One region of the Variovorax nivicola genome, then DNA from elsewhere that is predicted to be linked to it. Evidence: riboswitches for the same ligand, from Rfam matches in the RefSeq annotation. Region 1 holds a riboswitch; the other holds the start of a gene.
What was found. Region 1 has a riboswitch for manganese ahead of ACSFBF_RS19045 (TMEM165/GDT1 family protein). Riboswitches for the same ligand answer to the same signal wherever they lie in the genome.
Positions count from the first base shown of each region.

Region 2: another riboswitch for manganese. It lies ahead of mntP (manganese efflux pump MntP); the one in region 1 lies ahead of ACSFBF_RS19045 (TMEM165/GDT1 family protein).

Region 1 covers NZ_JBPJZK010000004.1:493,292-499,474, reverse strand. Annotated here, with positions in the region: gene ACSFBF_RS19055 (SDR family oxidoreductase) at 1-751, shown strand, start outside; gene ACSFBF_RS19050 (RNA recognition motif domain-containing protein) at 831-1,385, opposite strand; yybP-ykoY riboswitch at 1,647-1,834, shown strand; gene ACSFBF_RS19045 (TMEM165/GDT1 family protein) at 1,844-2,407, shown strand; gene metX (homoserine O-succinyltransferase MetX) at 2,532-3,692, shown strand; gene metW (methionine biosynthesis protein MetW) at 3,689-4,279, shown strand; gene ACSFBF_RS19030 (IMPACT family protein) at 4,302-4,889, shown strand; gene ACSFBF_RS19025 (ion transporter) at 4,834-5,781, opposite strand; gene ACSFBF_RS19020 (bactofilin family protein) at 5,896-6,183, shown strand, end outside.
Region 2 covers NZ_JBPJZK010000001.1:998,132-1,004,314, forward strand. Annotated here, with positions in the region: gene ACSFBF_RS04685 (Fe-Mn family superoxide dismutase) at 1-124, opposite strand, end outside; gene chrA (chromate efflux transporter) at 134-1,504, opposite strand; yybP-ykoY riboswitch at 1,655-1,825, shown strand; gene mntP (manganese efflux pump MntP) at 1,840-2,418, shown strand; gene ACSFBF_RS04700 (2OG-Fe(II) oxygenase family protein) at 2,831-3,454, opposite strand; gene ACSFBF_RS04705 (2OG-Fe(II) oxygenase family protein) at 3,451-4,029, opposite strand; gene ACSFBF_RS04710 (2OG-Fe(II) oxygenase) at 4,043-4,597, opposite strand; gene ACSFBF_RS04715 (hypothetical protein) at 4,655-4,957, opposite strand; gene ACSFBF_RS04720 (D-alanine--D-alanine ligase) at 5,031-6,032, opposite strand.

The DNA.
Region 1 (6,183 bases):
CGCATCGAGCGGCATCGGCCAGGCGCTGGCCGCGAGCTTCTACGACGCGGGCTATCGCCTGGCGCTGGTCGCTAGGCGCACGGCGGAAATCGAAGCGTGGGCGAATGCCCGCCAGCTGAGCGCAGACCGCTACCGGATCTACAGCGCTGACGTGGCGCAGACCGACAGCATCGTCGCCGCCGGCAACGCCTGCATCGCGCAGCAGGGGCTGCCCGACGTGGTGATCGCCAATGCCGGCATCAGCGTTGGCATCGACACAGCCGAGCGCTCCGACCTCGACGTGCTGGCGCAGACCTTTGCCACCAACAACGTCGGCTTGACCGCCACCTTCCACCCGTTCGTGCGGGCGATGGTGCAGCGCGGCAGCGGGCGGCTGGTGGGCATCGGCAGTGTGGCGTCCATCCGCGGATTGCCGGGGCATGGCGCGTACTGCGCCAGCAAGGCCGGCGTAGTGGCGTACTGCGAGAGCCTGCGCGGCGAACTGTTCAATAGCGGCGTCAAGGTCGTCACCCTCTGCCCGGGCTACATCGACACGCCGCTCACGCAGGGCAACCGGTACGGCATGCCCTTTCTCATGAAGGCGGAAGATTTCGCCGACCAGGCGCTGCGCGCCATCGAGGCCGGCACCAGCTACCGCGTGATTCCGTGGCAGATGGGTGTGGTCGCCAAGATCATGCGCATGCTGCCCAACGCCGTGCTCGACCGGGCGGTGCAAGGGCGCGAGCGCAAGAAGCGAAGCGGCGAAGCCTGAGCATCGCGCGCCGAATGACCGGCCATTGAAAAAGGCTCCCGAGGGAGCCTTTTGTCTGTGTGCTTGAGAGCGTAAGGGCTTAGTAGCCGCTGTTGCCGCCACCACCGTAGCCGCCGCCACCACCGCCGCCGGAGCGGCCACCGCCGCCACCGCCACGGGGACCGGCGCCGTAGGGGCTGCGGAAACCGCCATCGCCACCACCACCGCCGCCACCGCTGCGGCCACCACCGCCGCCGCCGTAGCCTCCGCCACCGCCGGAGCGGCCACCGCCACCACCACCGTAGCCGCCACCACCGCCGCCGTAGCCTCCTCCGCCACCACCGCCGCCATAACCACCACCGCCGCCGCCGTAGCCTCCGCCACCACCGCTGCGCGGGGGACGAGCTTCCATCGGACGTGCTTCGTTGACGACGACGCTGCGGCCACCGAGGGGCTGGCCGTTCATGCCGTTGATTGCTGCTTGTGCTTCCGCGTCACTGCCCATCTCGACGAAGCCGAAGCCCTTCGAGCGGCCGGTGTCACGTTCCATCATGACCTTGGCGCTGGTCACTGCGCCGAACTGCCCGAAGGCCTGTTCGAGATCTCCGTCGCGCACTGAGTAAGGCAGGTTGCCGACGTACAGTTTGTTGCCCATCAAGGGACTCCTATAAACACATCAAGAAAAGCGATGGAGTCCCGAAAGCATCACTCAAACGAGAGCCGTCGAGTCGCGCGAAACTGACCGATCACCGAACTGCCCCCCGACCAAAATGAAGAGGGAGGCTCGTGCATTATGGGTGAAATATCCGAATTGCAAGCGGGAATTTGCTTCTTGAGGTAGCACCTGTCAAAACTAATGGAAAGCTAGTGCCTACTTGCATGTTTGGGCGAGGTCCTTGGCGCTACATGTAGAATTCGCCCCGTCATTGGGGAGTAGCCGCCTTCCGATCTGCGAGAAGGGCCCGCGTCAACAGACTTGTCCTGCCCCACACAGGACATGGCGCGTGCAGTGAACACACCTGGCGAGACCTTTGACCGTGCAACTTCGGGAATATGGCCGAAGGTGTTGCACGGTCAATTGCGTCCTTCGGCCCAAGGAACCCCACGTCCATCATGGAAGCTTTTCTCGTTGCAACCGGCGTAGTTGCGCTCGCCGAAATGGGCGACAAGACCCAACTCCTGGCCCTCTTGCTCGCTGCCCGTTTCAGGAAACCCTGGCCCATCGTTCTGGGCATCTTCGCCGCCACCATCATCAACCACGCGCTGGCGGGTGCCGTCGGCAACTACATCACGCGCTGGCTCGGACCCGAGGTGTTGCGCTGGATCCTGGGCGGCTCGTTCATCGCGATGGCCGTCTGGATGCTGATTCCAGACAAGCTCGACGACGACGATGCCCCGGGCGCGTCGAAATTCGGCGTCTTCGGCACCACGGTGATTGCGTTCTTCCTCGCCGAGATGGGCGACAAGACCCAGATCGCCACCGTCATGCTCGCCGCCCGCTTCACGCACGACTACTTCTGGGTGGTCGCAGGCACCACGCTGGGCATGATGCTGGCCAACGCGCCGGTGGTGTGGCTCGGCGAGAAGATCGTGCGGCGCGTGCCGATCAAGCTAGTGCACGGCATCTCGGCCGCGATCTTCCTGGTGCTGGGCGTGATCATGATCATCGGCTGGTAATCCGATGGGGCGATATACTGCCTCTTGCGCCGATTTGCTTCAGCTTGCGGGCGCTTTATAAATTCAGCTAAAGACAGGCGCGGCAGACCCGGCTCGTTTTTGGCGAGGCCGGGTTTTTTCATTCATGTCGTCGTCACCACCTTTGGTCGTCACCTCGCAGTCGATGCAGTTCGCAGGCCCGCTGGCCCTGCGCAGCGGCGCGTCGATCAGCGACTACACGCTCGCCTACGAAACCTACGGCACCCTGAACGCCGATCGCAGCAATGCGGTGCTGGTGTGCCACGCGCTCAACGCCTCGCACCACGTTGCGGGCGTCTACCAGGGCCAGGCCCGCTCCGAGGGCTGGTGGGACAACATGGTGGGCCCGGGCAAGCCGGTCGACACTGACCGCTTCTTCGTGATCGGCGTCAACAACCTCGGCTCCTGCTTCGGCTCGACCGGCCCGATGCACGTCAACCCCGCCACCGGCCACGTCTACGGCGCCGACTTCCCCGTGGTCACGGTCGAAGACTGGGTCGACGCGCAGGCCGCGCTGCTCGACGTGCTCGGCATCGAGACGCTCGCGGCCGTCATGGGCGGCAGCCTTGGCGGCATGCAGGCGCTGTCGTGGACGATGCAGTACCCCAGCCGCGTGCGCCACGCCGTGGTCGTGGCCAGCGCGCCCAACCTCACGGCCGAGAACATCGCCTTCAACGAAGTCGCGCGCCGCGCCATCGTGACCGACCCCGACTTCCACGGCGGCCACTTCTACGAACACGGCGTGATCCCGAAGCGCGGCCTGCGCATCGCGCGAATGATCGGCCACATCACCTACCTCAGCGACGACGTGATGAACGAGAAGTTCGGCCGCATCCTGCGCAGCGCCGTCGAGGGCGAGGTGGCGGGGCTCGACTACCGCTACTCCACGCAGGACGTCGAGTTCCAGATCGAAAGCTACCTGCGCTACCAGGGCGACAAGTTCAGCGAGTACTTCGACGCCAACACCTACCTGCTGATCACCCGCGCGCTCGACTACTTCGACCCCGCGCGCAGCCACGGCGGCAAGCTCAGCACCGCGCTGGCCCAGGCCACGGCCAAGTTCCTGCTCGTGAGCTTCAAGACCGACTGGCGCTTCTCGCCCGCGCGCAGCCGCGAGCTCGTGAAGGCGCTACTCGACAACCGTCGCAACGTGAGCTACGCCGAGATCGACGCGCCGCACGGCCACGATGCGTTCCTGCTCGACGACGTGCGCTACATGGGCGTGGTGCGCTCGTACTTCGAACGTGTCGCCAAGGAGTTCCAATGAGCGACCTCGAACACCAAAGATTGATTGCCGAACTCGTGCCCCAAGGCTCGCGCGTGCTCGACCTCGGCTGCGGCGACGGCGCCCTGCTCGACCTGCTGCAGCGCGAGCGCGGCTGCACCGGCTACGGCGTGGAAATTGCCGACGGCAACGTGCTGCAGTGCATCCGCCGCGGCGTCGACGTGATCCAGCTCAACCTCGACGAAGGCCTCGCGATGTTCGACGACGCCTCGTTCGACGTGGTGCTGCAGATCGACACGCTTCAACACCTGCGCAATGCCGAAGTGATGCTGCGCGAGACCGCGCGCGTCGGCCGCATCGGCGTTGTCGCCTTTCCCAACTTCGCGCACTGGCCCAACCGCCTGAGCGTGGCGCGCGGCCGCATGCCTGTGACGCGCCGCCTGCCCTACCAGTGGTACGACACGCCCAACATCCGCGTCGGCACCTTCAAGGACTTCGAGGTGCTGGCCGGCAAGAACAACCTGCGCGTGCTCGACGCCTTCGGCCTGCAGGACGGGCGCGACGTGCGCTGGCTGCCCAATGCGCGCGCCAGCACGGCGGTCTTCAAGTTCGAGCGCGGCGGCGGCTGAGCCCTTTGGAGCGCACCACCGGATGAGCTTCACGCTTGCACAGCCGGTTCACAGCGAGCTGCTCATCAAGAAGAGCCGCTTCATCGGCTGCGTGCAACCGGTGGCCGACCGCGCGGCCGCGCTGGCAGTGGTCGCCTCGCTGCGTGCCGAACATCCCGCGGCCGCGCACGTTTGCTGGGCCTTGATGGCCGGCGGCCAGTCGGCCGCGAACGATGACGGCGAGCCCGGCGGCACGGCCGGCCGGCCGATGCTGGAGGTGCTGCGCCACCAGCAGGTCGAAGGCGCGCTCGCAACCGTGGTGCGCTACTTCGGCGGCGTGAAGCTGGGCGCGGGCGGACTCGTGCGGGCCTACACCGATGCGGTCGCGCAGGCCCTGCTCAGCGCCGAGCTCGTGCCGCTGGTGCGCCAGCGCAGTCTCGGTTGCTCGGTGCCCTATGCGCTCGAAGGACTGGTGCGGCGCGAGCTCGCCGCTGCAGGCGCGGTGCTCGACGATGTGCAGCATGGCGACGACGTGGCCTTCGCCTTCTCGCTGCCGGAGCCCGATGCCGACGCTTTCATCGCCCGTCTCGACGATGCTGCGCAAGGGCGCGTCGTCTGGCCGAAGGCGTAAGGCGTCTTGCGGGCGTTGCAGGTGCTGAGGGCGCAGGCGCCGCCATCGCGAGAATGCCGCGCGGCGCCACCGGTACCGCTTCGTCGTCGGGCCCGCGCCGCGCCATCTCCGCGGTCACGATGCCGGTCGGCACCGCGAGCACGCCCCAGCCCAGCAACATCATCACCGAGGCGATCGCGCGGCCCAGGTCGGTCTTGGGCACGAGGTCGCCGAAGCCCACCGTGGCCATCGTCGAGATGGCCCAGTAAATTGCCACCGGAATGCTTGTGAAGCCATGCACTGGCCCCTCGACCACGTACATCAGCGTGCCCATCACCAGCACCACCAGCATCACGAAGCCGACGAACACCGTGATCTTGCGCCGGCTCGACGCCACGGCAGACACCAGCGCGCGGTACTCCACCGAGTAGCGCGATAGTTTGAAGATGCGGAACACACGCAAGAGCCGCAGCACGCGCACGTCGATCAGGTACGCCATCTCGGGCGCGAAGGCCACCAGAAAAGTCGGCAGCAGCGCGAGCAGGTCGATCACGCCGTAGAAGCTCAGCGCATAGCGCAGCGGCTTGTTCACGCAGCACAGCCGTGCGATGTATTCCAGAGTGAAGAGAATGGTGAACACCCATTCGAGCGCATTGAACAGCGGCCGCCACTGCTCGCGGATCGACTGCACGCTGTCGAGGATCACCACCAGCACGCTGGTGACGATCACCGCGATCAGCGCCAGGTCGAACATCAGGCCCGCGCGCGTGTCGGCCTCGAAGATCACCGTGAACAGCGTGCGCCGCCAGCCGTGCGCGGGCTTGTCGAAGCGCGAGTCGGTGGCAGACGAAATGGCGCGCGAGGGGTGCGCGGCCTGCGCGGTGGAAGGAGTTTCGGAGTTCGGAGGGCTCATGACGCCGCATTGTCATGTCCACAGTCGATTTATTCAGTTACGCTTCTTGCGCAATGAAGTGCCGCAGGCCATGAGTGCGTTCTTACGATAGTCCCTTTCTTGAGGAGCTCCCCTTTGGCTACACAGTCCCCCTTCTTCGGCAAGCGTGATCGTGACACCGACTCGTTGACATCCCGCCCCGCGCCGCTCGTCGGTTCGGGCACCAATCTCTCCGGAACCCCCGTCAATCCCTCGTCGCTGACCGCGCAGCAAGGTGGCCTGAACACCGCCGCTGCAGCAGCATCTGCCGCCGCCAAGGAAGGCGGCAGCAAGCTCACCGTCGGCCCGAACATCAAGCTCAAGGGCGTGGAGATCACCGACTGCGACACGCTCGTGGTCGAAGGCCTCGTCGAGGCCACCATG
Region 2 (6,183 bases), on a different contig from region 1:
GGATGGCATTGAGCCGCTTCACGGCCCCGCCATAGTTGTTCTGGTGATGGCTGCCGAGCAGCTTCGCTGACAGTCCGCGGATCGTCGCGGGGTCGAACGGCAGGGGTTGTGCGATGGCGTCCATGGTGCCTCCTCAGCGCAGCCCGGGCACCAGGGTCGCCAGCAGCCCGACGGCTGCGCAGGCGCCGAGCAGCGGCATCACGCCGACCTTGAAGCGAAAGAGCGCCACGGCCGCCGCCACCGTGATGACCGCGGACAGCGCGTCGAAGCGCCCACCGAAACCCTGCGGCCACAGCACGTGGTACGCGAAGAACAGCGCGAGGTTCAAGATCACGCCGACCACCGCGGCCGTCACGGCCGACAGCGGCGCGGTGAACCCGAGCTTGCCGTGCGTGGCCTCGATCAGCGGCCCACCGGCGAGGATGAAAACGAACGACGGCAGAAAGGTGAAGAAGGTCACCACCGTGGCCGCCAACGCCCCGCCGATGAACAAGGCGCCCGGCCCCGCGACCTGCTGCAGCCAACCGCCCACGAAGCCGACGAAGGCCACCACCATGATCAGCGGCCCGGGCGTGGTCTCGCCGAGCGCCAGGCCGTCGATCATCTGCGTGCCGTTGAGCCAGTGGTAGTGCTCGACCGCCCCCTGGTACACATACGGGAGCACCGCATAGGCACCGCCGAAGGTCAGCAGCGCGGCCTTGGTGAAGAACCAGCCCATCTGCGCCAGTGCACTCTGCCAGCCCTGCGTGGCCACGAGCACACCCATCGCCAGGGCCCACAGGCCGAGTCCCACTGCCAGCACCTTGGCAAGGCGGCCGCGCGTGAAGCGGGCATGCGCGGGGGTCGGCGTGTCGTCGTCGATCAGCGCCGGCCCGTAGCCCTGATTGCCGCTGCCATGGCCGCCGCCCAGTGCGAACACGCCCGGCGCCCGGCGCGCCCCGAAATGGCCGATCAGCGCGGCCCCGATCACGATCGCCGGGAACGGCGTGTCGAAGGCGAAGATGGCCACGAAGGCTGCGCCCGCAATGCCCCACATCCACCGATTCTTCAACGCCCGCGTGCCGATGCGATGGGCCGCGTGCAGCACCAGCGCGGTGACGGCCGGCTTGATGCCGTAGAAGATGCCGGCCACCGCGGGCACGTTGCCGTACGCCATGTAGATCCAGGACAGCGCGATCAGGATGAACAGCGACGGCAGCACGAACAGCACGCCGGCGACGATGCCGCCCCAGGTGCGGTGCATCAGCCAGCCGATGTAGGTGGCCAGCTGCTGGGCTTCGGGGCCGGGCAGCAGCATGCAGTAGTTGAGCGCGTGCAGAAAGCGCTTCTCGCTGATCCAGCGCCGGCGCTCGACCAGCTCGGTGTGCATGATCGCGATCTGCCCGGCAGGACCGCCGAAGCTGATGAAGCCGAGCTTGAGCCAGAAGCGGAATGCTTCGGCGAAGGAGACGGGCTGGATGGGCGCGGAATGCGCAGGAGAGGCGTCAGGCAGTACGGTGTCCACGGATAGCTCCGTTATGGGTCGCCAGCGCTTGGACGGGACACCGTCTTACTTTGCAGACCGGGAGGCTGTTTCCCCGGGACGGAAATCGTAGCAGACCCATCGGCTTCCCTGTCGGTTTTCTTCGAGCCCGGGCTTCGCCTAGAATCGCGGCTCCCTTGGGGAGTAGCCGGCTTCCGGACTTCGGAAGCGCTCACGTCAACATACTCGGTTCGCACCTTGCGACCGTGGCGTGAGCAGCCGAAAGGTTGGCGAGACCAGCGGTGCATGAACGCGGCATTGGCCGGCGGGTTCGTGCGCCGCGGCGTCTTGAACCGGCCTTGCTTGCTACTTCCAACATGAACATCGCCTCCACGATTCTTCTTGCATTCGCCATGTCGACGGATGCTTTCGCCGCGGCCGTCGGCAAAGGCTCCGCCCTGCGCAAACCCTCCTGGCGCGAAGCCCTGCGAACCGGACTCATCTTCGGCGTCATCGAGGCGCTGACTCCCGTCATCGGCTGGGCGGCAGGCCTTGCCGCTGCGAGCTACGTCGCGCAATGGGACCACTGGATCGCGGTCTCGCTCCTCAGCGTGCTGGGGTTGCGCATGATCTGGTCGGGCTTCGGCGCGCCGGACGAGGCGGACGAGGCGGACGAAAAGCCAAGCCGCAACTCCTTCTGGTCGCTCGCCATCACCGGCTTTGCCACAAGCATCGATGCGATGGCGGTGGGCGTCGGGCTGGCCTTCATCAACGTTAACATCGCATGGACGGCGCTGGCCATCGGCCTTGCGACTTTCACGATGGTCACCATCGGTGTGATGGTGGGGCGCGTGCTGGGCGCGGTGCTCGGCAAGCGAGCGGAGATCATTGGCGGCCTCGTGCTGATCGGGATCGGCGTCTTGATCCTCTATGAGCACCTGAACGGCCTGGCTTGATCATGCGCAGAAAAATCCCCGCGTGCACAAGGCAGGCGGGGATTCTTGAAGATTTGGTAGGACGTACTGGATTCGAACCAGTGACCAACGGATTAAAAGAACCCCGTCTTCAGAGGATGAGGGCCTAGGTCCTTAAGCCCTCTTCCCCATCGAGCACTGACCCACTCCTGCACGCCGATGCGCAGGATGTGATGGAGTGCGCTCGGGGATATGGACGGATCAAGCGTCAGCGGAAATGTGGGTCACGTAGGCGCGGAAATCAACAGTTGAGGGAAATGGCAGCTTCGCGCTCGCAGCGCGGCTCAACCAAGCAAAGGAAGAGCTCGCGAAACACGCTAGGTAGAAGCCCATGACCTCTGACAGTGAGCGAAGCCCTGATTGCCGCCCCCGGGCGCGAGTTTGAACTGTGCATTCAAAGTTCAAAACGCCCAGTGTGCCCATCCAGAATTCCGTAGATGCGCTGATACGAGAATCGCTGCCCTCTCACGATCGGCTTGACCTCGTGTGGAAAATTCCGGTTGGAAGGAAAGATGAGCAGCATTCCGGCACTCGGCCTCAGCTCGAGGCCCTGCTTAGGGAAGTCAATCTCCCCGCCGTCAAAATCCGAATTCAGATACAGGATCGCCGTGATCCCCCGCTGCACATCCCGCGTGAGCACGCTGCCGTCCGGCCTCAGCACATGGTCGTCGGCATGCATCTTCAGGCCGATGCCCGGCGTATACGCAAAGAACTCGTGCTGCGCGAGAACAAGACTGTCCGATGGCTGCGCCAGGAAGTGCTGCTCGAAGTACTGCTGGACCGCCTCGAAGATAAAGAACGCAAGCTCCTCATCGTGGCGCGGAACGATCGCCTTGCTGTCGCGAGACTGCGTATCGACGACCGAGTCCCCGTTGCGGCCATAGACCTCATGCACGCGGAAGTCGCGCGCCTGCAGTCGGTCCTCGATGTGCGCAACGCACAGATCCAGGGGCAAGGCGCAGGCCCTCTGAAAAATGGGAGCGTCCGGCTTCTGAATGGATTCGGCGTAGGTAATCACAGGTCGAACCGCCATGTGGTTTGCAGCAAGCTGCGTGCGCCCGACTGGATCGCGGTGACACCATGCTTGTATTTGAAATGACCGGGAAAGGTCACGAGCTTGCCGGCCACGGCATCGATATGCAAATCGGCGTTGGGGAAGTGCAGCTTGCCGCCCTCGAAGTCCCGCCCTTCCGTCGAGAGATAAAGCAAGGCCACCAGCTGGTTCGCCCAGTTGAACATCACCGTGCCCAGGCCGTAGTCCCGATCGGCAGGGTCCTGATCGTCGCAGTGCACGGGACAGCCCGGGCCTTCGAAATAAAGCAGGATCTGGCTCGACGCAAGGGTGACGTTCCTGCCCGCATAGTTGTACTGCGACGCCAGCGCCTCCACCTGCTGCCGGACGACGTCGACCAGTGCGTCCTTGGCCGGCAGCTCGACGTCGAAACTCATGCGCCCGCGCTCGCGGCCATGGTTGGTGTTGTACGTCCTGGAAGGCGTCGGGTCCTTCTTCCAAGCGTCGAGGATAGCCTGTCGGTGGTCAGCGATCTCCAGCTGCCGAATCCGGATGCCGTCGCGCCCGTCCGGTGTGGACACCGTGAAGCATGGGTTAAACAGCGGCCGTATCTTTGACATAGTAGTGCCTGGCGATGGCGATCCTCTTCCCCCTCGTCACGGGCGTCACCAGGTGGGGAAAGAGATGGTTCGATGGAAAGGCGACCAGCGTTCCGGTCAGCGGCTTGACGGAGATGTCGTGATCCGGAAAGACCAGCTCTCCACCTTCGAGATCGTCGGTGCTGATGTAGAGCAGCCCCGCAAACTGGTTCAGCAAATGCATGACGTACTTGTCACGGCCAAACTGCCGGGGCGGCTTGAACTGGTCATCGACATGCAGGCCCGCACCCGCGCCGTCGCTGTAGAGCATGAATTGCTCTCGAGACACGGAGCCGGAATACCCTTCACCCCGCGCATGGAGCGACTGAAGCACGAACTCGTCCAGCATCTGGAAAAGCATCGCGAACCGCTCCGGCTGGCGATGCTTGAGTTCCTTGGAGCGGCGCAGTCTCTTGTCTTCTTCACCTATGTTGGAGTAGATGTCGAAGGACAGCTCGAGCTCCTCGGTCTCGAAGGCCGAGAAGCAGCTCTGGATCAACTCGGCGGGCATGGAGGTTCTTGAAACCTCCACGCCCCCGCCGACCATGTGGACCGGGTTGGGGAACAATCAGCTCCCTCCGGCGCCGATGCTGCCCGTGGCGCTGGAGCCATTGCTCGCTGCAATGCCGTTTTGCAGCGCCATGAAATTCGCGCTCGTCATCGAGTTGATGATAGCCGAGGTCAACGCCGGGACGTTGATACGCAGCGGGTTCTCGGGGGTGCCGTCGCCGATGATGTAGATGCTGCCCACGACCACCGGTGCATGCGCCGTGGCGGCAATCTCGCGAACGGCTGCGGCGGACTCTCTCTTCAGCGGCAGCACGTTGCTCTCGGCGATCTCCGCGGGCTGCATTTTTTGAAGTTGTTGCACAGTGAACTCTCCTTGGGGGTGAACTTCGATCAGCGTCGAAGCGGGTGGACAGGCCATGACAGCCCGGAAAATTTCATGAGATGGGCGATGTCTCGAACAATGTCGAGAAGACGTGCGGGTAGCCTGAAGGCGGCAGAGTCGGGTTCGAATTGACTTCCAGCCACCACGCGTTGCCGAGGGAGTCGACCACACCGTCCAGCGAGTAAAGAATGGGCGCCGAGAACCTGGCCTCCAGATCGACGGCGAGCGCTTCGGCCGCGAGTCTGGCTTGCGCAAGAAGCGCTTCGGACAGCTGGGGCAAATCGTTGTCTGCAACCTCCGTCGTACGGGGAGATTCGTAGTCGCGTCCGTAGCGGAAATCGAGCCAGCCAGTGACTCCGCTGGGGAGCACTTCGTCTCGAGTGAACCCTTGGTGAGCCAGTGAACTTGCGATCGCCTCCCCATCCCCCGCAGGACGAGGCATCCGGGGGGACTGGGCCTGGGCCAATAGCTCGATGAGCTCGTCGATGCAATGGACGCCATTGCCGGTGACTGTGGGATACGGATAGGCGTGCGCATGGAAGATGGTGCGCCCCCAGATCCACAGCTTGAGGTTCACGCCCTGGATGAACTGTTCGGCGTACCGGGTCTCCGGCGAGGGCGACGCGCTGGCGGCCACTTCAGGCAAGGCAACCCCGGCCCGAAACGGCCCCGTGATGTGCAAGCCGAAGGAGCCTCTGGAGCCCTTGACGATGTAGTCCTGATCGGGCTGCTGCGGGGCAATCCACCACGCAGGCGTGCGAAGGCCGTGCTCGACCATGTGGGCCTTGAACAGCAGTTTGTCGGTCGACAGGGCCCACTGCACCGGTGCGTAGGGCAGCCAGCCCAGAAAGCCGGTTGCCTGGTTCGAGATCTTGCTGACGTTGAGCAACTGGCCATCGATGCGTGCGCGGAACTGGGGCTGCAAGGTGAAGTAGCGATTCCTTGCCTTCACTTCCATCTGGAAAGACTCGACGTCAATCGAGCTTTGAGCTGCATACCTCTCCCCCCAGCTTTTAACTGCGCGGATATGGTTCAACAGCATCGTCATGTACATGGGGAGAAGTCGTCGGCAACGAGGAGCAGGGAGATTATTGAGAAGGCCTCGCCTTTCGAGATCAGCCGAGTAGCGTCCCAAGCCAACATGTCCACGGCGGCTGCGACTTGTTTAGCATTTCCGACTGCGCGAAGGGGGCTTTATGCTTGTA